3 regions of the Blautia sp. AF32-4BH genome follow, and region 2 is predicted to be linked to each of the others. Evidence: riboswitches for the same ligand, from Rfam matches in the RefSeq annotation. Region 2 holds a riboswitch; each other region holds the start of a gene.
What was found. Region 2 has a riboswitch for cyclic di-GMP ahead of DWZ44_RS16125 (ABC transporter substrate-binding protein). Riboswitches for the same ligand answer to the same signal wherever they lie in the genome.
Positions count from the first base shown of each region.

Region 1 (8,204 bases), on a different contig from region 2:
AATATTGCGGTGGCTCCTGTTATTCTGGAAGATGGAAGACTGTCCTTCTGTGTTCCAGGGGATGATGGTCCTCCGTGGTCCGGGGTGTGGAACCTGACTGGAAAGGTTGTTTTGGACGGGGATGATTATTTTGAGTTCCAGTGTGATGATGAAGTGATGCACAGACGGGGTGGAACATATAAATTTCATGCTTTGGATGTTGATACATTCAGCAGGGAAACGTGTCAGTGGATATCACAGGGAAAAGAGATTGCAGACTGCTGTAAAACAACAGAAGAACTGCATGAATGGTACCTGAAACATTGGACTTATAACAGATAGAATGATTATATTTACGAAGGCATCGGTCACCTGGTTGGCTGGTGCTTTTTTCGTGGGGAAATGGAGGTGGCGGGATGTATCCGGTATCGGATGGGTTTCTGAGAGCTGTGAAGAGCAATACAAGAAAATATTACTGGACGGGTACGATCGTTACCAGAGGCGGAATGACGTATGAGTTCGGGGCGAAGGAGATTGTGAAGGGTTCCGGGTATATTTCCAGGCAGTGCTGTGGAAGCACGGAAATTGAACTGGGGACGGTGTATGCGGCGGAGATGGGGATCACGCTTCTGAGTGACATTGACAGGTATACGCTGGAGGATGCTCAGGTGACGCTGGTGTTTCATCTGGTGCTGGCGGATGATTCGGTGGAAGATGTGCCGATGGGAGTTTTTGAGGTCAGTGAGGCGAACCGTCTGGCAAAGTGCCTGGAACTGAAAGCCTATGATTTTATGCTGCGGTTTGATAAGAGTTTCAACGGGTTTGAGACTGTGGGGACTGCTTATGATTTTATTGCTTTGTGCTGTAAGCGGTGTAAAGTGGAGTTTGCGAATAAGAGGGCGGAGATTGATGCCATGCCGAATGGCGGGGTGACGCTTTCTGTTTATACTGAAAATGATATTGAGACCTGTCGGGATGTGCTGTTTTATGTGGCACAGGTTCTGGGAGGTTTCTTTATTATTAACAGGGAGGGAAAGCTGGAACTGAGAAAGTACGGGAAGGATCCTGTGATGAAGGTGGAGCAGAGACACCGGTTTTCTTCCAGCTTTTCGGATTTTATTACCAGATACACGGCAGTGAGTTCCACCAACAAGCAGACGCAGATTGCAGAGTATTATGCTCTGGATCCGGATAATGGGCTGACCATGAACCTGGGTGTGAACCCGCTTCTGCAGTTTGGGTTAAAGGAGACCAGGGAGATGTTGTGCAGCATTCGGATGAATGGTGTGATACCTGTGTGTCTGCTGCAGGGATCAGGGCAGGATGCAGTGAGTTGATCGGCAGGGAGTGCGGCGTGGAGGAATACGTGAAGATCTTCAGGGAGGTGGGGATCTGGATCGAAGACGGAACCATCACGCCGGAGCCGGGTTATGTGATTGTGTATAACTGGGACAAGGCCACACAGCCGAATGACGGGTACAGTGACCATATCGGTTTTGTGGAGGAGGTTTCCGGTGGGAATGATTACTGCTATTGAAGGTAACCGGGGTGAAAAGGTTGACAGAAGGGTGATCCCCCTGGGATGGGGATATATCCGCGGATATGCGGCTCCGCAGTATGAGAAGGCTGTGAAAGGAACCGGCGGGAATCCTGGTACAGGAAAGAAAAGTGTGGAAGCTGTGGCGAAGGAAGTGATTGCCGGAAAGTGGGGGAACGGCGAGGACAGAAAGAAGAGACTGCAGGCTGCAGGGTATGATTATCCGGCAGTGCAGGCGAAGGTGAATGAGCTGGTGAAAAGTAGCAACAAAAAGAGTGTGGAAACTGTAGCAAAGGAAGTCATTGCCGGAAAGTGGGGAACGGCGGGGACAGAAAGAAGAGACTGCAGGCTGCGGGATATGATTATGGGGCAGTGCAGAGAAAAGTGAATGAGTTGATGAGATAGTAGGAAGCCTGCTGTTGTCTGTGGAGAAATCTGCGGATGATGGCAGGCTTATTTTTTTGTTTGAGGTTTCAAACTTTTATGTGACAAACATAACTGTCTGTGCTATTATAAAAACGATATAAGCGAAAATGACTTTTGCGGAAACGAAAGTATCTTTATATTTTTTTATCCGTATACTTCCTATAATGGGAATGAATACTTGCAAAGTTGATTACTAATATTTTTTCATTATTACAGGTACAATAAGAACATGTAATAGCGGAAATGAGGTATAGTTACTTGCAGATAGAGAAGTATATTGCGGATAAAATAACATTTTTGTGTGAAAAGCGTGATATCAGTAAATATAGATTATCGCAGCTGTCGGGAATTTCCCAGTCATCACTGGGAAGAATCATGGCGCAGGAAAACCTGCCGTCGCTGATTACACTTGAAAAAATATGTGCAGCTTTGGGCGTGACATTATCACAGTTTTTTCAGGAAGGTAATTCAGAGAATCTGACAGAAAAACAGAAAGAAGTTTTAAGGATATGGAACAATCTGAGTACAAATGAGCAGGAAACAGTAATGTCAATGCTGCGTGGACTTCGGAAGTAGGAGAACAGTTCGAGTATATGTATCGGCTGTTCTTCTTTTGTTTTTAGGCGTTAAAACGGTAATGTTTTTCTTGTACATAGTCGAGCATTAGAGTATAATAAAACCAGTTTTTTTTCATATGTTTAAAAGCTATAATAAGAAAAACGGCAAAACAGATGAAAGTCTGCGACGCAAAGCTATAGGGCCTGTAAAATGGTAGCCAGTTGCCACGTTAAAGATGCATTGTCTGCAATGACAATGCTTTTTTCATTTTTGGAGATTAAAAAGAAACTAAAACAGGCAATAATTGGTGGATGCTAAAATATAAAAATGAAGTAGATAAAAACGCAGGTGTAAAGGAAATCGGTTATGTGGAAGAAAATTAAGTCAGCACAGGAACAAAAAAATACATTTAGGATAAAAAAAGAGTTATGGATTCCGGTATTTGTATTGATGATCGGTTTGGTTGTTCTGGTGAATATAGACATTCGTGCGGATAGCAGTCAAAGGGATTTGATAAGGTCAAGAGCTGAATTAAACGCAGTAACGTATGCAGATCATATGAAGGCTGATATCGTGAGGGGAATTGATATTACAAATACTTTTGAACAGATTGTTATTAGTGAAAACGGAAAAATTTCCATGTTCTCGAAAGTTGCAGAGAATATGATGGCAGATTATATCCAGAGTATTCAGATCGCACCAGACGGCGTAGTGACTGAGATTTATCCGGAAGACGGAAATGAGGCTGGAAAGATAGATCTTATTTATGATAAAGAACGAGGAAAGATATCTTGTTATGCCAGAGACAATGATGTGATAACCATGCAGGGACCATTTTCTTTGAAACAGGGTGGAACGGGATTGCTGTAAGAAATCCGGTGTATGTGGAGCAGAAAAATGGCGAAAGGACATTTTGGGGATTTACAATTGTAATTATTCGTGTACCGGATATATTCGCTGATTCTATAAAGTCACTTACCGATTTTAGCTATGAATATAAGTTGTCTAAAAGTATTGCACCGTGGGATGAAACATACGAAGAAGTGTATGGCTCAGTTGTGGAAATGATTGATCCTGTCACATATACTTTCGAATTAGGTGACAGTCAATGGATTCTGGAAGTGATGCCTGAAAACGGATGGAATAGCAATGAAAAGTTATATAGACTATGGGGCTGCGGTTTACTGATTGTTTTGCTTTTAACTGGATTTGTTTTTATGATTATGTTACTGCACAGGACACAGGAATCGGAAAACACAGTAGTGGAATTAAATAAAAAACTGCAGAAAGCATTGGAGCAGGCGAAAACAGCCAGTGTTGAAAAATCTAATTTTCTGTTTAATATGTCACATGATATACGTACTCCTATGAATGCAGTTATTGGTATGACGTCATTAATAAGACATGATGCAGGAAATAAAGATAAAGTAATAGAGTATGCAGATAAAATAGATATTTCATCCCAGCATCTGTTAGGGATTATTAATGATATTCTGGATATGAGCAAAATTGAGGCAGGAAAAACAGTTTTTAAATACGATGATTTCTCTATTCTGAATTTTATACAGGAAATCAATAATCTATTTCATTCACAGATAGATGAAAAGAAACAGATTCTTACAACAAAGAAAAATATCCGACATGAGTGGGTGAACGGGGATCAGCTTCGCCTGATGCAGATTTTCAGCAACCTGCTTTCTAATGCAGTGAAGTACACGCAGGAAGGTGGAGAAATTCAGTTTCTGGTAGAAGAATGTGAAACAAATTCATCCGTCCATGCAAAGTACCGTTTCTTAGTCAGGGATAATGGAATAGGAATGTCAGCAGATTTCAAAGATAAAATCTTTGATGCTTTTACCCGTGCCGAAAGTTCTGTGACGAATAAGATCCAGGGAACCGGTCTTGGAATGGCTATTACCAGAAATCTGGTTGAAGCAATGGGAGGTACCATTGATTTGGAGAGTGAACTGGGACAGGGAAGTTGTTTTGAGGTTTTCATAGAGCTGAGAATTGCAGAGGATAGAACAGTTGCTCTGGCGGCACAAGAAAAAACAGATGAGCAGGATGGTAATATTCTGCAGGGAATGAGGTTCCTGTGTGCAGAGGATAATGAGCTGAATGCTGAGATCCTGACGGAACTGTTAAAGACTGAAGGTGCAGAATGTACCATCTGTGAAAATGGTGAAGAGGTTTTGAAAGCATTTGAACAGTCTGCTCCGGGGGATTATGACATGATCCTGATGGATGTGCAGATGCCTGTTATGAATGGTTATGAGGCAACAAAGGCAATCCGCAGAAGCTCCCATGAACTGGCAAAGAAGATTCCGATCATTGCCATGACCGCCAATGCATTCTCAGAGGATATCCAGCATTCTCTGGCAGCCGGTATGAATGCTCATGTTTCAAAACCAGTTGAGATGAAGGTACTGGAAAAGACAATCAGAAGTATAAAATCCGGCGGGGAGGCACCGAAGTGCAGGTTATTGAAGAGTGATAAATGGATTTGATGCGGCAGTGCAATTTTATGAAATCAGGAGGTTGACAGGAAGATGTATAGAGAAATATATTTGCCAGACAGGCAGACAGGAGATTTAATATGATTTCGAGAGCAAAGAAATATGTGGCAGTGTTACTGGTTTTTGTATGCGTGTGTATGATATTTTCTCCCCAGACTGCATATGCAGCCGAGGACAGTTCGCAGCATGAAACTGTCAAAGTCGGTTTCTTTGCCATGGATGGTTATCACATGATGGATGAAGAGGGGAACCGTAGCGGTTATGGCTATGATTTCCTTCGGTTGATGGCTCGTTATTGGGATGTAGATTACGAATATGTCGGATACGATCAGAGCTGGGATGATATGCAGCAGATGCTTGAAGATGGCGAGATTGACATGGTAACATCTGCCCGCAAAACACCGGACAGAGAAGAAAAGTTTGATTTTTCACGTCCGATCGGAACCAATTATGGGATGCTGACCGTCCGCAGTGACAACAGCACGATTGTGGACGGCGATTACAGCACTTACAACGGTATGCGTGTGGCGCTTTTGAACGGAAACACCCGGAATGAAGAGTTTGCGGATTTTGCAGACAACAAAGGATTTACATATGTTCCATCTTATTTTGATACGACCGCAGAGATGGAGGAAGCCCTTCAGAGCGAAAAAGTTGATGCGATTGTTACCAGTTCTCTGAGAAAAACAAACAATGAGCGAATCGTGGATAAATTTGGCAGCAGCGATTTCTATGTCATGGTTAAAAAGGGCAATACAGAATTGCTGAATGAGATCAATTATGCGATCGATCAGATGAATGCGGTTGAGGGTGACTGGAAAACGACGCTTTACAATAAAAATTATGAAAGCATAGAAACTAAGAATCTGGAATATACGGAGCAAGAAAAAAGTATTATTGCACAATATTCCAAGGACAACCCAATTCGTGTTCTGTGTGATCCGACCCGTTATCCATATTCTTATAATGAAAATGGTGAGATGAAGGGTATTCTCCCGGATTACTTCCGGAAAATTGCAGACTATGCCGGGATTTCCTATGAGTTTCTTACACCTGCCACCAGAGATGAGTATATTGCTTATCAGAAAAATAAGGAAACCACAGATATGAGCATCGATGCGCGTCTGGATACAGATAACTATGCTGAGACGAAAGAATGGGGAATTACCGCACCTTATATTACGATGCAGCTGGCTAAGGTGACACGGCGGGATTTTGACGGAGAAATAAAAGTTGTTGCTACGGTTGACCAGACAGCGTCAACTTCAATTGCAGATGCAATGGCACCCGGCGCAGAAAAGCTGATGTGCAGTACCCGGCAGGAAATGATGGAAGCTGTCCGTAAGGGTAAAGCCGATGCTGCCTTCGTCTACTATTACATGGCACAGGCGTTTGTGAATAGTGACACTACGGGCACCATGGCATATACGCTGCTGGAACAGCCTACATTCACCTACCGCATGGTAGTTTCGTCAACAGAGAACCATGCGCTGGCTGGTATTCTGACGAAAGCAATGTATGCCATGCCCCAAAATCTTGTCGAAGATCTAGCAGCACGGTATACCACATACAAAGCAGCAGAGCTGACATTTGTTGACTGGATCCGTCTGCATCCTGTTGCTACTGTTTGGGTTCTTCTTATTTTCGGATGGCTGCTGACTACTATGGCTGTGATAGCAATGCGTCTCAGTGCAAGAAAAAAAGCTCAGAAGGCAGCCCAGGAGAAGGCTGAGGAAATGGCGGAACTGGCAGAGCATGCGCAGGCTGCAAACAAGGCAAAAACAGCATTTCTGTCACATATGTCCCATGATATGAGAACACCGATGAATGCAATCATGGGATTCACCGGTATTGCAATGAAAAATAATCCGTCAGACGAAGTGAAAAATTGTCTGGAAAAGATTGATGAAAGTTCAGAGCATTTACTGTCGCTGATCAATGATGTATTAGATCTGACTCGCGTGGAAAGTGGAAAAGTGAAATACAATCCGGTACCGGCAGATTTGAAAAGTATCACAGATTCTGCACTGGATATTACAAAAGGCTTTCTTACGAACAGGGATATCAGCTTTAAGATCCAGCGTGAAGAAGCAAAGATCCCAAATGTACTTGTGGATCCTGTACGTCTGCGAGATGTGCTGGTTAATATTCTGAGCAATGCCGTGAAGTTCACTCCGGATGGAGGGACGATTACATTTGAAGCCTGGTGTCAGGAAAAGGGCGGGGATGGATATATAAATATGCATTACCGCATTTCGGATACTGGTATTGGCATGAGTGAGGAATTTACAAAAGAAGTTTTTGAGGAATTTGCACAGGAAGATTCCGATGTGAGAACGCAGTACCATGGAGCTGGACTGGGGATGGCTAGCGTAAAGAAGTATGTAGATATGATGGGTGGAACCATTTCCGTGCGGAGTAAAAAGCATGAGGGAACTACTTTTACTGTGGATATTCCTCTGGAAATTACAGATAAGGAATGTAATAAGTCAGACACAGGTTTTTCTGAAAAGGTAAATCTTACAGGTGTGAATGTTCTTATTGCAGAGGATAATGAACTGAATGCAGAGATTGCTGCCGTGCAGTTGGAAGAGTTCGGGATGAATGTAGAAAGAGCTGTGGATGGAAAGAATGCTGTTGAGATTTTCAGAAATCATCCGAAAGGCACATTTGATGTAATCCTGATGGATATCATGATGCCTGAAATGAATGGTTATGAAGCGGCAAAAGCAATCAGGGCGATGAATGACAGACCGGATGGAAAAAACATTCCTATTATAGCAATGACAGCCAATTCATTTGCAGAAGATGTTCAGGCATCACTGGATGCAGGAATGAACGCACATTTGTCAAAGCCGATTGTGATTGAGGAAGTTATAAAAACGATTTTAAGGTATGTTCATAATGATTAGCAGAGGTTCATGAATTAGTGGAATACAATTGACAGGAGGGCTAAAAGATGACAATGCAGGAGTGCTATAAAGCTATCGGAGGAAATTATGAGGCTGTTTTGGGACGCCTTCACAGCGAAGCACTGATTCAGAGATTTACATTAAAGTTCCTTGAAGACCAGAGTTATCTACAGTTAAAACAGGCATTGGAAAATAAAAATTATGAAGATGCTTTCCGCAGTGCGCACACATTGAAAGGGGTGTGACAGAATCTTTCCTTTGACCGTCTGTTAGTAA
Region 1 is NZ_QTVL01000003.1:577-8,780, forward strand. Features, by position in the region: gene DWZ44_RS04755 (hypothetical protein) at 1-321, shown strand, start outside; partial or broken gene DWZ44_RS04760 (hypothetical protein) at 396-1,247, shown strand; gene DWZ44_RS18390 (CHAP domain-containing protein) at 1,346-1,516, shown strand; partial or broken gene DWZ44_RS19460 (glucosaminidase domain-containing protein) at 1,500-1,715, shown strand; gene DWZ44_RS19465 (hypothetical protein) at 1,829-1,921, shown strand; gene DWZ44_RS04770 (helix-turn-helix domain-containing protein) at 2,201-2,518, shown strand; cyclic di-GMP riboswitch class I at 2,654-2,729, shown strand; gene DWZ44_RS04775 (hypothetical protein) at 2,867-3,370, shown strand; partial or broken gene DWZ44_RS04780 (ATP-binding protein) at 3,766-5,007, shown strand; gene DWZ44_RS04785 (hybrid sensor histidine kinase/response regulator) at 5,097-7,928, shown strand; gene DWZ44_RS04790 (hypothetical protein) at 7,976-8,173, shown strand.
Region 1: it holds a riboswitch for cyclic di-GMP, as region 2 does, so the genes downstream of both, DWZ44_RS04775 (hypothetical protein) here and DWZ44_RS16125 (ABC transporter substrate-binding protein) in region 2, are expected to answer to the same signal.

Region 2 (8,204 bases):
CCGCACCTTCAATCTTTAACAGTTCCGTCAGGATCTCTGCGTTCAGCTCATTATCCTCTGCACACAGGAATCTCATTCCTTGAAGGATATTACCATCCTGCTCATCTGTTTCTTCTTGTGCCGCCAGAGCAACCGTTCTATCCTCTGCAATTTTCAGATCCAAGAGAACCTCAAAACAGCTTCCCTGTCCCAATTCACTCTCCACATCAATGGTACCTCCCATTGCCTCAACCAGATTCTTAGTAATCGCCATTCCAAGTCCTGTTCCCTGTATTTTATTTGTAAGGGAACTTTCCGCACGGGTAAACGCATCAAAAATTGTATCCTTGAAATCTGCCGACATTCCCATACCATTATCGCTAACTAAGAAACGGTACTTTGCATAGACAGATGACTTTGTCTCACATTCTTCTACAAAGAACTGAATTTTCCCACCTTCCTGGGTATACTTCACTGCATTGGAAAGCAGGTTGCTGAAAATCTGCATCAGGTGAACCTGATCCCCATTCACCCATTCATGCTGAATATTTTCTTTTATGATTGTAAGGGTCTGCTGCTTTTCATATATTTGAGTATGAAATATAGTGTTAAGTTCCTGTACAAGATCCAGAATAGAAAAGTCAGAATATTTGAAGACTGTTTTTCCTGCCTCAATCTTGCTCATATCCAGAACGTCATTGATAATTCCCAACAGATGCTGTGATGAAATATCTATTTTATCTGCATACTCTATAACTTTTGCTTTATTACCTGCATCATGTCTGATCAAAGATGTGATACCAATGATTGCATTCATAGGTGTGCGAATATCATGTGACATATTAGACAGGAAATCCGTTTTCGCCTTATTTGCATTTTCAGCTGTCTGTAAAGCCTCTGTTGCAACGTTCTTTGCCTTTTTCAGTTTTTGATTGACTACTTCCATTTCCTTCATTGTTTGTAAATGAAGTTCATTATTTCTTTTTTCATATTCTGCTTTTTGATCTGCAAGACTAAGTCTGGAAATACTGTAGAATAATCCGGCAAAAAGTAAAAGTATAAAACCTGCCATGAGTATTGTTGTAAACAACACCGTTTTCTGGTAATCCATCAGCACATTGTCCACAACTCCCTTGGCCACAATGCACACCAAAATGGTGTTGTTGCTTTCTATCGGGCAATACCCCAGATAATAGGGGTTCTGTTTTCCCAAAAGTGCAACTCCGGATTCTCTGTTATCAAACTTCTTTTTGAACAAATCAGCCTCTTCTTCTGTAATAGCCTGTTCCCCTTTTAAATGTTTTAACAAAGAATAATTACGCAGGTATTTATCTCCACTCTGGTTCGTATACGTAATATTTCCGTCATGATCCAGCATGAACAAATATGCTTTTCCATGATAACCTTTCAATTTTAACATGGAATCCAGTTTCGAATGATCATACACAGTTCCAATTGCCGTATAAGTTTCTCCATTGATCGTGTATTCCTGACATGGAATCGCAACCAGATAACCGTCTTTTTTCTTCTGATCATAATCAAGACGCACCAGTTTTCCAATATTGTATCCGTTCTTTAAGTCCAGCAGAAGTTTACTTGGCATATCAATCCGCATTTTTGTTCCACCTGCTGATATTGCCTGACCATTTTCCTGAAGGAATATAAGAGTACTTTCCGATTCTTTTTCCCATGCTTCAAAGAAATTTTTGTTCGTATCCGTTTCAAGAGACAGTTCCCTCTCATGAAGTAAGAATTCCTCAACCAACTGCAGCTGGCTGTAGTATCCGCTCACCTGAAGATCATAGGTCTGCTGTATCTGTTCAACAACAGCTCCCATACTGCTTTTTCCATTTTCGCTGATATACTTATTAGACTTACTTATAAGATACTTGATACAAACTAAGCTTAAAAGAATCATAAGTAGTATAAGCAACAGCCTTGTTATTTTTTTTCTTTTGTTTACCTTTTGTTCTATCTCCACTTTTACTGTTCAACCTCTATATAGTCTTCCGGTGCTGACGGCTGCTGTCCATTTGACATTGCTTCGGTCCATGCACTTGATAATGTTGTATCTTTAAGCTGCTCAATCTCACATTTCAGATTTATTTTTTTCAAAACAGACATTGTGGTGTCTGTAAGAAGAATCGAGTATTCCTTTTCTTTGTCTATTTTCTTATCATTAACTGTTAAGTCCTTTAACGAAAATCCACTTTCCTCTTGATTGACGATCATTTTCATACCGGATGCAATTGGTAATTCGTATTTATTGGTTACGTAAAAATTCTCATCAGCATCAGCAAGATAATTTTCCACGAGTTCATAAACCTGTTTACCATTGATTTTTGCAACATATAATGGTGTATCTGAACTCTTCGCTGTCATCATGCCAACCCGGCTGCTGGTGCATTCTCCTTTGTACATAGAAGAAGTGAAATAATAATATGGTGCCAGAGCCAGCTGTGCATCATTTTCTTCTCTGATCGTAGTTAAAATGGAAGATGCTGCATCACGGCCATTTCTATCGTTCAGTGAAATGGAATATTCATTTTCAAAATTCACCGTTGCTTTTTCTTCTGGATCTTTACGATTCATTACACTGCGAAAAGTATCATAAGCCTGTATTTCATCCATTTCCCCTGACAGTAATCCGTGAACAGCCTCAAGACTTGCATCAAATGATTTTTGGGCGGAATATCGGATATAAACAGCATTATGATTAATTTCCTCTTCCAGTCCAGGCACATCCTGCATCATGGTTGGAACATCTGTATTCAATGAAATAACACCGCTTCCATCCGCAATCAGCTTTTGCCCCTCTTCTGAAATCATACAATCCAGCACATCCAGCGCAGTATCCAGTTTCTCCCGGTCTTTTTCCAGGTTTTTGTTAAATGCAATGTTTAAGGACGGAGTCATGTACACATAGGATTCATCCGATGTCTGTGAAAAGTAAGGAATACGGATCAGCTCCGCATCCATCTGTTTCTGCAGCTGCTGCATAACCGTCGGATGTCCATGAAACATTGCTGATTTTCCTTCGACAAACATCTGGGTTCCTGTATTGATATCAATATTGATATCTTCTTTACCAAAATGCGAGTCCTTAAGAAACTGACTGGTTTCTGAAAAAATACGTTTCCATAATACATCATCAAACTTTACTTCATCCGCTGCAGTCTCTGCACCGTTTCGCCATTCAATACCATCCAGGCTTGTAAACTCACCGATTGCCGCCGCCTGGATGATTTCATTATTAGACCAGTCTTCCCCAAGATCCATGGAATACGGTTTTATGCCATTATCATAAAACTGCTGACAGGCCTGTACATATTCCTCATAATTTTCTGGAATCTTTACGCCATACTGATCAAACAGTGTTTTGTTGGCAATGATCGTCTGCGGAATACCACAGATTGGCAGCCACTGGATTTCATCCTCCGCATTCTTATAATATTGCACCGCATAAGAATAATACTTGGAAACAACATCATAAGAAGCAAAATCCATAAGATAAGGCTGTAAGTCCTGTGCATCTGTTCCAGAAAATCGACGTACTGTTATAATATCCGGTAATTCATCATGTTCTTTAAAATAACTGTATAAATCGGTATCATTGTTACCTATAATAAATTCAATATCCTGATCTGGAAACTGTTCATGGATATAGGGTGCAATATTTTTCATCAAACGATTTTCCCACAGATAAACGGTAAGATGATCATCATTTATAGATACTTCTTTCTTTGACTGTCCACATCCAGACAAGACAGCAGATGCTACAAGTACACCTGACACCACTGCTATCAGACAACGTTTTGCCTTTTTCATACTTTTATTTTCCTCATTCTTTCCTGATAAAATCATTATTGTTACGTCTATGAAATAACACCGTAAAAAAGCACCGTCAGACAGACAGTGCATCTCATTTTATGCAACTGGCTGCCATTTTACAGGCCCTGTAGCTTTGCGTCCCAGACTTTCATCTGGTTTGCCAATTTCCTTATTATAGCTTTAATCTTATGTAAAAAACTGATTTTATTATACTTTAGTGTTCTACTATACACAAGAAAAAAATTAACATTTTAACGTTCAAAAACAAAAAAAGAACAGCCGATACATATACTCGAACTGTTCTCTTACTTCCGAAGTCCACGCAGCATTGACATTACTGTTTCCTGCTCATTTGTACTCAGATCATTCCATATCCCTAGAACTTCTTTCTGTTTTTCTGTCAGATTCTCTGAATTATCTTCCCGAAAAAACTGCGATAATGTCACGCCCAAAGCTACACATATTTTTTCAAGTGTGATCAGCGACGGCAGGTTTTCCTGCTCTGGTTCATATGGTACTTACAATTCCACGTTGTATGTGATAAACTATTATTGTCCATTTGGACTACCTTTACAATCCTTTTTACAACAAATATACTTATTATATCGAAAAAATAATATGAAAATATCTGCAGAAATTATTAAGATATTGCCAAAACATAGAAAACAAATCACGGAGATAACAGAAACCACACTTCCCATCGGACAGATCGCCCTGCAGACCGGCTTCAGCCAGCAGTCCTATTTCGGAAAATGTTTCCGTGAAAAAATGAACTGCTCCCCACGGGAATACCGCAAGAATAGAACCGAATGCCGCTTTGTATAAAATGGCATCCGGTTCTGTTCTTTTTATTTCGCTGCGGCACTTGCCCAAAACGCTCTGTTTCTTCCCGCAACCCATTTATTTTCTTTCACACAGTAGCTTCCTCTTAAACGAATATCTTCTGAAGAACTTCCGACCTCTACTGCATATCGTCCTTTTTCCACTTTCCAGTGCATATCAATGTCCAGAAAAGCCATTTGATCCGTTTTCACCTCAAAGCATACCGTTTTCTTTTCGCCCTTTCGCAGGTGAATGCGCTTAAAACCTGCCAGTTCTTTTACTGGTCTTGTCAGGCTGGCATATTCATCTCGTAAATAAAGCTGGACGACCTCATCTCCTTCACAGCTTCCCGTGTTCTCAACAGCGCAGGAGATCTGAACCGTATCTGCTGCCTTTTCATTTCCCATCGAGATATGTAAATCCGAATATGTAAATGTTGTATACGACAGTCCGTATCCAAAATAATATCTCGGTCTGTGCGGCATATTCACATAATTGGCAAAACCGATACTGCCGCTCTGATCCCAGGAGGAACCATATGGATGATTGTAATAAACCGGAAGCTGTCCCACTCCATAAGCAACGGTAACCGGAAGTTTTCCTCCCGGATTATATATTCCGGTTAAAATATCAACTACTGCTTCTGCTCCTGTTTCCGATGGACTCCATGCTTCCAGAATAGCATCTAAATATTCCTCTGCAGCATCACTGGAAATCGGTCTTCCATCAAAGTGAACGCCAACCAATGGTTTTCCAAGCTGCGCAGCCTTGCGAATAAATGCATCCTGACATTTTGGAAGGTTAATATCAGTACTGTCAATTCCTTCTCCCATTGATGCCATGGAACACGTTCCGTGCTTACCGCCAAGCGTCAGTATCACAATGTCTGCCTGCTTTGCTGCCTGCAGCGCTTCTTCAAAATGACTTTCGTCGTTTCCTGCAATCGGATAGCCATATGCATATAAAATCTCACTTTCCGGAAAGCGGATTTGGAATTCTTCATACAGATTTCTGCATTGCGGTTTCTGTCTTTTCAGGATCTGATCAAACTGCTCTGTCTCATCAGATTGAATATTGGTTCCCGGAACCGTAATAATCTCATCTGCATCTGCCTGTACAACTCCGCTTACACCTGCAATAGAATTGGCAATCGCATAGGTAGACTCCATCATGCACATATGTGTGTATCCACCAAACATTTTTCTGGCATACCCGGCATGCGGTCCGATCACCGCGATTTTTTTCCCTTTTGCCGCAATCGGCAATACGCCGTCATTTTTCAGCAGTACCATGGATTCTCTGGCCGACCGCAGGGAAGTGTTCCTGTCTGCTTCCTGCATTACAAGAGCATGAAGCTCTTTTCCTTCCAGCGCATAGGGATTTTCAAATAAGCCCATTCTGAATTTTCCCTCCAGAACCCGCAAAACCGCTGTATCCAAAATATGGATATCCAGTTTTCCACTTGAAAACATCTCTTTTAATTTCTCATTATAGCCAGTACAGGACGGCATCTCGATATCCATTCCCGCATGAAGACACATCGCACCGGCTTCTTCAAATGTTTCTCCAATATGATGTACACTATGCGCATTTCCCACTGCACCGTAATCGCTGATGCACATGCCGTCAAATCCCATTTTTTCCCGAAGCAGTTTCGTAAGCATGTTATGAGAAGCAGATACATCTTCTCCATTCACAGAGCAATAACAAGGCATAATACCTTTCAGATCTGACTCTGTGATTGCTGCCTGGAAAGGTTTTGCAAACACTTCTTCTAAAAGTCGCGTCGGCGTTTCGCTGTGTGTTCCATGAATTCCACCCTGCGAATTATGAAAAGCCACAAAATGTTTTGCCACACTTTCTGCTTTTCTTGAAGCAACTGTATTCTTTTGTATTCCTTTCGTATACGCTGCCCCCATCGCACTTACAAGGGAAGCATCTTCTCCATAACTTTCTCCAAAACGGCCCATACGCGGATCTCTTGCCACATCCAGAACCGGTGCCAGTATATGGGTAATACCACAGGCCGTTTCCTGTCTGCTCACAATTTCTGCAATCTGTTCTTCCAGCTTGGGATCAAAGCTTGCTCCCCTGCCAATCCCAGACGGAAAACTGGTGGAGTCCTGAATGAAGGCCCCGCACAATCCTTCCATATGAAAGATTGCCGGTATTTGATGGGCACTGTTTTCCATCACAATCTTCTGCACTTTTCTCTGCCATGCAGCCACTTCATCAAGTGTCTCCATCCTGCGCATTTCCAGCGTGCTTACTTCTCCCATTCCGTATTTTGTCTCCTGCTGAATTTTTTCAAAGTTATAGGCATCCTGATCAAAAGGAAAAACACAGTTAATCTGTGCCATCTTTTCGTCAAGGCTCATTTCTTTGAGCAGAAGAGAGGCTCTTTCTTTGGCACCCAGTGTATGATCCCTATATGATTTCATTTAAATACGCTCCCCTTTCTCAAATAACTTCAGAACATGTAACAATCTTGCAACACTCCTTTCCAGATCTTTTCTGGTAATCCGTCTCTCCTGATAGGCCTGCAAAATCTGCCGGATCACCGGCGGGCCACCCGGCATCACGATATCATTTCCCGCTGCCACAGCATCGCCGCCATCTGCGACAATATCCATATCGCCCCAGTCAGTAACGACAACACCATCAAAGTTCCATTCTTCCCGTAAAATATGCGTACACAAATCTCGATTTCCAGCTGCAAGAACCCCATTAATTTTATTAAACGATGTCATAATAAAAGATACTCCGGCATCTCGAACCAACATTTCAAAAGGTTTCAGATAAAGTTCCCGCAATGCACGTTCCGTAAGGATGGAATCTACCGCATCGTACCGCTTCTTCGCACTTCCTCTTCGATACGTTTCCTGTTCATTCACGGCAAAATGTTTGGGGCAGACGCGGACAGGATGATTTTCCTGAACGCCCTTTGTAATCTGGACCGCACAGATTCCGGTCAGATAAGGATCCTCCGAAAAATATTCAAAATTTCGCCCGCAAAGCGGATTCCGGTGCAGATTGACTGCTGGTGCCAGCCATACGTCAACCGCTTTCTTTTCGCACTCTGCGCCAACCGCATTTCCAAACGCTTCCCACAGTTCTTTATTGAATGCGCAGGAAATCAGCATAGCCGTTGGCCAGGCCCCCGTTCCCACACCTGCCGGTCCATCTTTATAAAAAATGGAATGAATACCTTTTTCTGGCATAGCCGGGGAGACATATCCTTTTGCTCCGACTGGATGATCGTTTTTGGTCAGTGGATTTCCCTGACCATCCAATATGGTTTCCGGCTGTTCCTGTTTGCTGAACGCTGCAAATGGAATTCCAGGTCCATACCCCACACACAATGCAGCCAGCTGTTCGATACTGAAATTTTTTACTTGTTCCATTTCATCCCGTAAAAGATCATATCTTTCCTGCTCTTTTAAACCATCGGTCTCTTCTTTTTTCTTTTCATGCATTCGGACCTTTTTTCGTCCTTCTCTTGCAGATAGTACCTGCAAATGCTCTACATTGCAGTTTTGTACGCAAAGACGATTCACACATTTTTTAATTAC
Region 2 is NZ_QTVL01000019.1:1,395-9,598, reverse strand. Features, by position in the region: gene DWZ44_RS16130 (ATP-binding protein) at 1-1,816, opposite strand, end outside; gene DWZ44_RS16125 (ABC transporter substrate-binding protein) at 1,963-3,807, opposite strand; cyclic di-GMP riboswitch class I at 3,907-3,982, opposite strand; gene DWZ44_RS19580 (helix-turn-helix domain-containing protein) at 4,429-4,635, shown strand; gene DWZ44_RS16110 (glycoside hydrolase family 3 N-terminal domain-containing protein) at 4,659-7,073, opposite strand; gene DWZ44_RS16105 (glycoside hydrolase family 3 protein) at 7,074-8,204, opposite strand, start outside.

Region 3 (8,204 bases), on a different contig from region 2:
GATTGCCGGAATAGTTGTGAGTCCTGCAAGCTGTGCTGCATGCATTCTTCTGTGACCGGATACCATTTCGTAATCTTCGTTTTCATCCATACGGAGAAGTACCGGTGTCAACACTCCATTGATCTTTACGCTCTCTACCAGATCCTGCATCTTTTCATCATCCAACACCTTGAATGGATGATTCTTAAACGGATGGATCTTACTGATCTCTATCTCCATTGCAGATTCTTCATTTACCACACCGAGCAGTTCATCAATACTTGCCAGCTTAATCTTTTCACCACTTCTATTTTTCATTCTTCAAAACCTCCTGTGTTAAATTCATATATGCCTCAGCAACTTTTCCCTTCGGGCAGTGCATGTAGATACTTTTTCCTTCCGCACTGGTCTCAGCAGCTTTTACAGACATCGGGATCACATTTTCAAATACCTCAATCTGACTTCCGTAGGTTGTATGTACTCTTGATGCAATGTCCCTTGCGTAATTGGTTCTGAAATCTACCATAGTCAGGAGAATGCCCTCAATCGCCAGTTTCCGATTCAATCTTTTCTTTACTGTAAGAATGGTCTTAATCAGCTGTTGAAGTCCTTTAACAGGCAGATATGCGGCCTGTACAGGTATCAGCACGGAATCGGAAGAAACCAGTGCATTGATTGTCATCATACCAAGACTTGGCATACAGTCGATCAGGATATAATCGTATCGGGATCTTATCGCATCGATATATTCTTTCATGATCATTTCTCTGCTCATAACATTTCCCATCGTTACTTCCAGTGCGGAAAGCTCAATATTTGCTGGAAGCAGATCTACATTTTCCTGATGATGTAAGATACCATCTTCCAGATTAATATCTTCTTCATTGATAACATCCATCATCATTGTTGCCAGTGTAATTCGAAGATCATCCGGTTCTTCATATCCAAGACTTGCTGTTAAACTCCCCTGCGGATCTGCATCAATCAACAGTACTTTTTTACCTTCTCTTGCCAGTCCAATACCTACATTTACGGTTGTGGTGGTCTTGCCGACTCCACCTTTCTGGTTTACTACGGATATAACTTTACACATGATTTCTTCCTCCTTTAACTTTCCCATGATTCTTTTTTCCATAATTTCAGCAGTGCCAGTATTTCCCGTTTCATCATTGCCGGTGTATAGGAATTTGGAAAATACTTGTGTAACTGCTCGTTTGTGAATGCCACTCTTGTGATCTCACCCTTTTTAACTTCACACATGATTTCTTCCATCTTTTCCAGCGATAACTGTTTTTCTTTACTCAGCTGCTTTATCCGCTGAGCCTGTGAGAGTGACGGAATCGCCTGTGCATAATCCATTGCTTTAAGCAGTTCTCTTTGTTCATTTTCTTTCAGTGCTGCTATTTCCACAGCCGGGCAAAAAGAAATAATTTCATCATCCAGCTTCTGCAACATTTCTGGTATCAGCTTTGTCAGTGAAATATAACGCTGCACTTGTTTTGGGCTATCACCACAATCCTCACTGATAATATCTATCGAACGTTTTCTTGTTTTTTTGTGGTCAACTTGGCTCTTTTTTCGACCACTTTTTCTTTTCAATACGTCATTCTTTAATTTGTAAGCAAAAGCCTTTTCACTGTAGCTGATCCGTTCTCTATGAAGATTCGAATCCACCATGCTTAAGATGGAATCATCTTCACTTAATACCCGGATGATCACCGGTACTTTACGGTATCCAAGTTTCTCTGCAGCATGTTTTCTTCTGTGACCGGATATGATTTCATAGTAGCCATCCGGTACCGGTCTGACGATCAGCGGATTTAAGATTCCATATTTCTCAATGCTTTCCTGCAGAAGAAACATTTCCTTATCATCTTTCACCTGAAACGGATGCTCCTTAAAAGGGCGGAGACGTTCAATCTCAATTTCTATGATTCTTTCTTCTTTTTCTCCTGATTGTCTGTTTGCATCAGTCATCTTGACTCCTTTCCTCCAGGATTCAGGAAATAAAAAATGCCTGCCTGGAACTTTTGTTGTAAGAAAAGTTCCAAACAGACATTGCCGTTTGACTATTAGCTGTAGCTAATAGAATTGAATACTGTTTCAGCTAATTTATGTTTGCAGGTTTCGGAGAGATTGTTTCTTTTCCTGCCTTTTCTCTGATTTACATCCCCAAATAAGGGGTGACAACAGAGCGGAACCCAAATGTTAGCTGGACTCTTGAAAAACCATGTTTGCAAACCGGTGATTTTGATTAGCTGTCAGCTAACAAAAATCGGATTGTGTTAGCTGGAAATGGATCATTTTGAATGGAATTTCATGCCACGAACGTGATTAGAAAATAAGAAAAGCGTTCGCTGTCAGCTAATCCAGCTAACATTTTCGAACGCTTTGAAGCCCGTCGCCAAGAGGATTTGAACCTCCGACCCCTCGCTTAGGAGGCGAGTGCTCTATCCAGCTGAGCTATGACGACACATGCCGCAAACCCTTGATTTTACTGGGTTTCTGGGATTTTTCCCTTCGGCCATATATAAGATTATCAACTCTTTTTCGAGTTGTCAATCTACAGATTTTTTTACTTTGGTAACATTAGAACGTTCCCCAAATTGGGGAATGCTTTGTTGTCACCTTTGGCATTTTTCAGAATAGATTCGAACTGAAAGTTGTTTTTCATTTTTTCCCTTTGGGGAATGCCTCGGCTTTCTCTTAGGAGGGGGACGCTCTATCCTGCTGAGCTACAGAAACAAGAATTATAAATGTTTCAGCCAGGTCAGAAACAAAAATATTATACTATATTTTTGCTGCTTTTTCAAGACGAAACACATACTTGCGATTCCGCAGTTTACTTCAGGAATTTTCCATTGTGAGTACCTGATAAATTCTCTTATAGGCTTTTTCATAGGTCCAGCAGCCTTCGACATTGTTGTAGTATTCATTATTTTTTTCGACAACATATTCTAAATCGTTTTCTGTTATGAGTCTGTATTTCATCGTACACCTCCAATGTTAAAAACAGTAATCTGCCAAAATCCAGAGGTCATTATATCATATTCCGATGGGAAAGGAGAAGAGAGTCTTACAGCAATGAATTAAAATAAAAAAAGAATCTCGGCAAAGCAGTCGAAAGGCTGTGACGCAAAGCTACAGGGCCTGTAAAATGGCAGCCAGCTGCGTAAATATGGAACATTTCGGTGATGGATGGCATCGAGGCGACGAAAAAAATTCGAAACAGTGTGCGTGAGGACAATGATGTTCCGATTTTTGCGATGACAGCAAATACCTTTGCAACGGACCGCAAGCGGTGCGCGGACGCGGGCATATTCCGAAACCGGTGAATTTAAAAGAGATTCAGACGACGCTGGACGAGAAAGTGCGGACGGCATGCGCCGGATAACGGGACGGATTAATAACAGAAAAATTTGGAGAAGGGGCTCTACTGCTTTGGATTGCAGTGGAGCCTTTTTATGGTGTATCATAGGAAGTAAAAGAAAACAGGGGAGAATCACGGAATGGAAATTGCAGAAAATATCACATGGACCGAGGAACTGGAAAGGCTGGATGTGCTTCTTTCGCAGGGGCAGTTCGAGCTGCTGCTTCCGGGTGAGCGGTACGGTGGAGGAGAAAAGGAGATCTGGCTTGTCTATCTGATGAACGATGCGGCAGAGAGCTTTCTCGTTTTTCATGACGCGGAGCTGACGGGAACGTATCAGAAGGAATACGAGGGAGAAATAGATGCTGCACTGGAAAAAGACGGGGAGCAGTACGTTCTGATCGTGCGGCAGGGAGAGACGGTGTGCACGCTGTTTTTCAGCCGCCTTTCACTGGAAGTGCATCTGTTTGATTACGGAAAAACGGGTCATTTCTGGGTGGACGGATACGAGTATCTGCGGCAGATTGAGTTCCGTATTGCGATCCTGCGGGACAAGCTGGAATACCTCGGCGAGGCGTTCTGCACCGAGGAAGAAATGCGTCTGGCATCGCTGGCCAATTTCCCGCCGCTCAATTTCTGCTGCTACCCGGCCGTGCCGGATCAGTATCTCGTACCGTCATGCCCGTGGTGGGAAGCGACGGAAGAGGCAATTACGGAGATGAAAAAACTGGCATCGGAGGCAGGCGATAAAGTGCTGCTGTGGTATCTTGCACTTTATGAAAAATGGCAGGGAAAACTCCTCGCAAAACAGATCGCAAAACTGCTGCATACGAGCCGCCACGCGAAAGTCGTGGATTTACTGGAAAAAAAACTGGCCCGCGAAGCACAGAATTATCCGAAACGACGCTTCACCGGCGAAGAAGGAACCCAGATCCGAAAAATCCAGGAGCAGGCAATGAAACGGAAAAAGATACTGGAAGCCGAAGGAAAACGCGCATCATTGCTGCGCGAGGAGCCATTCTTTTATGCACGGGATTCGGTGGAATATAAGGTCCATCTGATGATCTGGGGAACGAGAGGGAAAGAGCGGGTTGTGGAGGTTGAGACGTTTAAAATTTCCAGAACGCAACGGCAATGATCAGCTCCTTTACGGATGAGCCGGAAGTGATTCAGTTTTAATACCAGTAGACAAGAAGTCCCCCGCTTCTAAAGTGGTGGGATGAATTGTTAAAAGAAACATAACGGCAGTGGCGGGCGGAGAGAAATCGGTATCCTCCACAGACATGAGGCAAGTCACAGTCGAACTATTTTCGACATGTCAGACTCCGTGAAAATACCGACTGTGAATTGAAACAAGGGATAAGGTAAAATAGAAAGCGCTTATTTGAGGCGGGAATGAAATCTCAAATAAGCGCTTTTTCTATACGCTGCCGCCAAGTCAGGCTGCGGGCAGTTTATAATATTTCGATGTATGCTGGCGGTAGAGCAGCAGCAATCCGCGGATGCAGAGCTCGATAGCCATGGCGATCCACATGCCGCGCAGGCCGAGCGGGGTGATGAGAAGCACCGCGAGACCGAGGCGGATGACCCAGATGCTGCCAAGGTTCAGAAGGCTTGGCACAAACGTATCGCCTGTTCCGCGGAGGGCTCCGGCGGCAACGATGGAAGCGCCGAAAAACGGCTCGGCGAGCAGTTCGATGCGGAGTACCTCGGCGGCAAACGAGCGCACCTGCGGGTCAGGAGTCAGAATGCTAAAGACGAACGGACAGAAGATCATCATCAGACCTCCAGTGATGGCCATCAGGACTGCGCCCATGGCAATGCAGATATTTCCGTAGCGTTTCGCCAGCTTGTAATTTCCGGCGCCGTAGCTTCTGCCGACGAGCGTTGTCGCGGCGGAACCGATGCCGTAGCCTGGCATGTAGCAGAGGCCTTCGGCGGTGACGGCGAACGAATTGGCCGCAATCGCAATGGAGCCGAGCGGGGCAATCAGCATGGTGGCAGCAACCATGGCGCTGTTCATCGCGATTTCCTGTACGGCAACCGGCACACCGATTTTGAATGCAGTTTTCAGAATTTTCGTATCAAAAACCGTTTTTTCCTTCCGGCGGAGACGCAGCCGCGGATTGCGGACACAACAGAACCAGGCACCCGTGAGGCTGATGACGGCGCAGGCCAGCATCGTTCCCATACCGGCACCCATGACACCGAAAACCGGAATCAAAAGAGCATTGAAAATGATATCGAGCACGCACATGACGGCATTTAAAATACTGGGCGTCACCATATCACCGCTGCACTGCAGGAAGGACGACATCAGCGAGTTGAGCTGGGAAAACGGAAGCATGATGGCAAACATCATAAAATAGAGCGTGGCATTCCGCCGGATCTCCTGCGCACCGCCGAGCCACCCCGGCAGCGGATGACTGATCAGAAGCCCGATCAGGCACAAAACAGCCGACACAACAAGCGCGGACGCGATGCCATGCCGCACAACATCCCTTGCCTTCTTGTCATGATTTCCCCCGATCTGATGCGCTACCTGAACAGAAAAACCGGCTGAAACCGCATAAATCGTACCGCTGAGGAGCCACGTCGTCGACGAAACCAGTCCGATCGCCGCCGAAGCATTCGCCCCAAGCGCGCCGACCATCGCGGAATCAATGTATTGCATCGCAATCGTAGTAATCTGTGTAAGAATCGCAGGCAGACTTAATCGCCCGACCTGCTGAATCTGCGGTTTCAGTTCAGTCCAGTTTATTCTATTCATCATTTTCTCCAGAACATGTATTTTATCGTATGGTTTTTCTTAAGAATGTAAAGATAAATGCGTATTTTACGCTAACATGTTTTGAAGAAAGTGTCAATCAAAAACGAGGTTTAATTTGACTTTTTTCTATGCGTATTAGGCATAGGGGCGGAGAGGATTCGAATTTAATTTTCCGGCGGAAGGTTGTTCTTCACAGCGGGGTTCGCCTGGGTCGTGTTGGTTGCAGTCGGCAGGGAATCTGTCGGGGCGACCGGGCTCATGAGGACGCGGCCGGTTCCGCGGTAGACGTTGACGAGGCCTTCACCGCTGACGGCGGATCCGACGAGGGTTCCGGTGGAGCGCTCTACGGTGAAATCAAGGTTGGAGGACCAGCAGACGGCGAGGTTTCCATCGATTTTCAGTTCGTCGTTTTCGAGTTCGACTTCGATCAGCTCGTCCTCAGGTACGTTGCTTTCGAGGGCAACGGCGCCTCTGCCGACGAGGCTCAGATTGAAGAAGCCTTCGCCGCCGAGGACAGCGGAGGAAATGCTCTTGCGGGCGGTCAGTTTGGTTTTGACTCTGCCGTCGCAGGCGAGGAACATGCCGTCCTCAATCGTCATTCCGGAGGAGCCCCATTTCTCGACATCCACAAGAATGATGTATTTGTAGGTCGGTTCCAGCACGAGATATCCGTCGCCGACGTACTCCGGTTTTACGGCAGATTCCTTTGTCATGGCGCCTTTGATGGCCTTTCCGAACAGGTCGCCGATCCCTTTGATTCCGGCGGTCGCCTGTACATGGCCGCCCATCCACTGCATCGCACCGGACTGGATAATCGCGGAGTGCTCCTTGTCCAGTTCAATGACAACCTGGCGGCGGCGCACATTCATTTTGCTCATGTAATACTCCTCCATGGCAGTCATCGGCGAGACGCTGGAATCCTGGAGATATTCCATGACGTGGAAATTTTCGATGGACTTGGTGAATTTCCGGTTTTCGTTTTCGAGATTTAAAATTTTCATAGGCACGTTCCTTTCTTTCATTAAGAAGAAAAATAGTGATCCGTCTTGTTTCTTTTATTATACAGGAAAGAAAGCAAAGAGCACAGAAAAATTTAGAAAAAAAGGAAATCTGGAAATCATGTTGTCCATTTTTCAGCGGAGTGATAAGATAAAGTTCAGAAAACGCAAGCAGTACGGTCAGAGGAGGAGTTTATTATGAGTACAATTACTGTCAGAGATGCAAAAATAGAGGATGCCGCACGCATTCTGGAGATTTATGCTTACTATGTAGAATACACCGTCATTTCTTTCGAGTGGGACGTGCCGTCTCTGGAAGAATTTGAGAACCGCATGCGTGATATCATGAAAAAATATCCATACCTCGTCATCGAGCAGGATGGAAAAATCGAAGGTTATGCATACGCACATGCCTTTGTCGGCCGCGCCGCATACGACTGGTCGAGCGAGCTGACCATTTATCTCGATCACAATGCAAGAAAAGGAGGCCTTGGCCGGAGACTGTATGAAGAGCTGGCGGACCGCCTGAAAAAAATGGGCATTCTGAACCTCTACGCCTGCATCGGCTATCCGCAGGTCGAGGATGAATATCTGACGAAAAACAGCGCCGAGTTCCATGCGCATCTCGGATTCGAACTCGTGGGAACCTTCCACAACTGCGGCTACAAATTCGACCGCTGGTACGATATGGTCTGGATGGAAAAAATCATCGGCGAGCCGCACGCGGGACAGCCGGCAGTAAAATCATATAGTGAGATAAAAGAATGAGCACAATAACAACGTATACAAGAAAACATTTTGACCCTGTGCATCCCGCTCCGGAACTGCTCTGTGTGGAGGATTTTGCGCATGCGCTGCCGATGATCTGCCGCGGAAACGGCCATGTGACGACGTTCTGGTCAGTGGGAGAGCACTGCATCTGCTGTGCGAAAGAGGCGGCCGCGCGCGGCTATTCCCGGCGGCTGGTGCTGGCGTGCCTTCTGCATGACGCGAGCGAGTGTTACATGTCGGACGTGCCGCGGCCATTAAAACAGGAAATGCCGCGGTACCGCGAGATCGAGGACCATCTGCTTTCGGTGATTTATGA
Region 3 is NZ_QTVL01000013.1:66,560-74,763, reverse strand. Features, by position in the region: gene DWZ44_RS14320 (ParB/RepB/Spo0J family partition protein) at 1-297, opposite strand, end outside; gene DWZ44_RS14315 (ParA family protein) at 287-1,072, opposite strand; gene DWZ44_RS14310 (ParB/RepB/Spo0J family partition protein) at 1,087-2,052, opposite strand; tRNA gene DWZ44_RS14300 (tRNA-Arg) at 2,379-2,452, opposite strand; gene DWZ44_RS18255 (hypothetical protein) at 2,827-2,970, opposite strand; cyclic di-GMP riboswitch class I at 3,080-3,155, shown strand; gene DWZ44_RS14295 (response regulator) at 3,174-3,314, shown strand; gene DWZ44_RS14290 (DUF3878 family protein) at 3,489-4,487, shown strand; gene DWZ44_RS14285 (MATE family efflux transporter) at 4,788-6,119, opposite strand; gene DWZ44_RS14280 (AIM24 family protein) at 6,284-7,120, opposite strand; gene DWZ44_RS14275 (GNAT family N-acetyltransferase) at 7,316-7,885, shown strand; gene DWZ44_RS14270 (hypothetical protein) at 7,882-8,204, shown strand, end outside.
Region 3: it holds a riboswitch for cyclic di-GMP, as region 2 does, so the genes downstream of both, DWZ44_RS14295 (response regulator) here and DWZ44_RS16125 (ABC transporter substrate-binding protein) in region 2, are expected to answer to the same signal.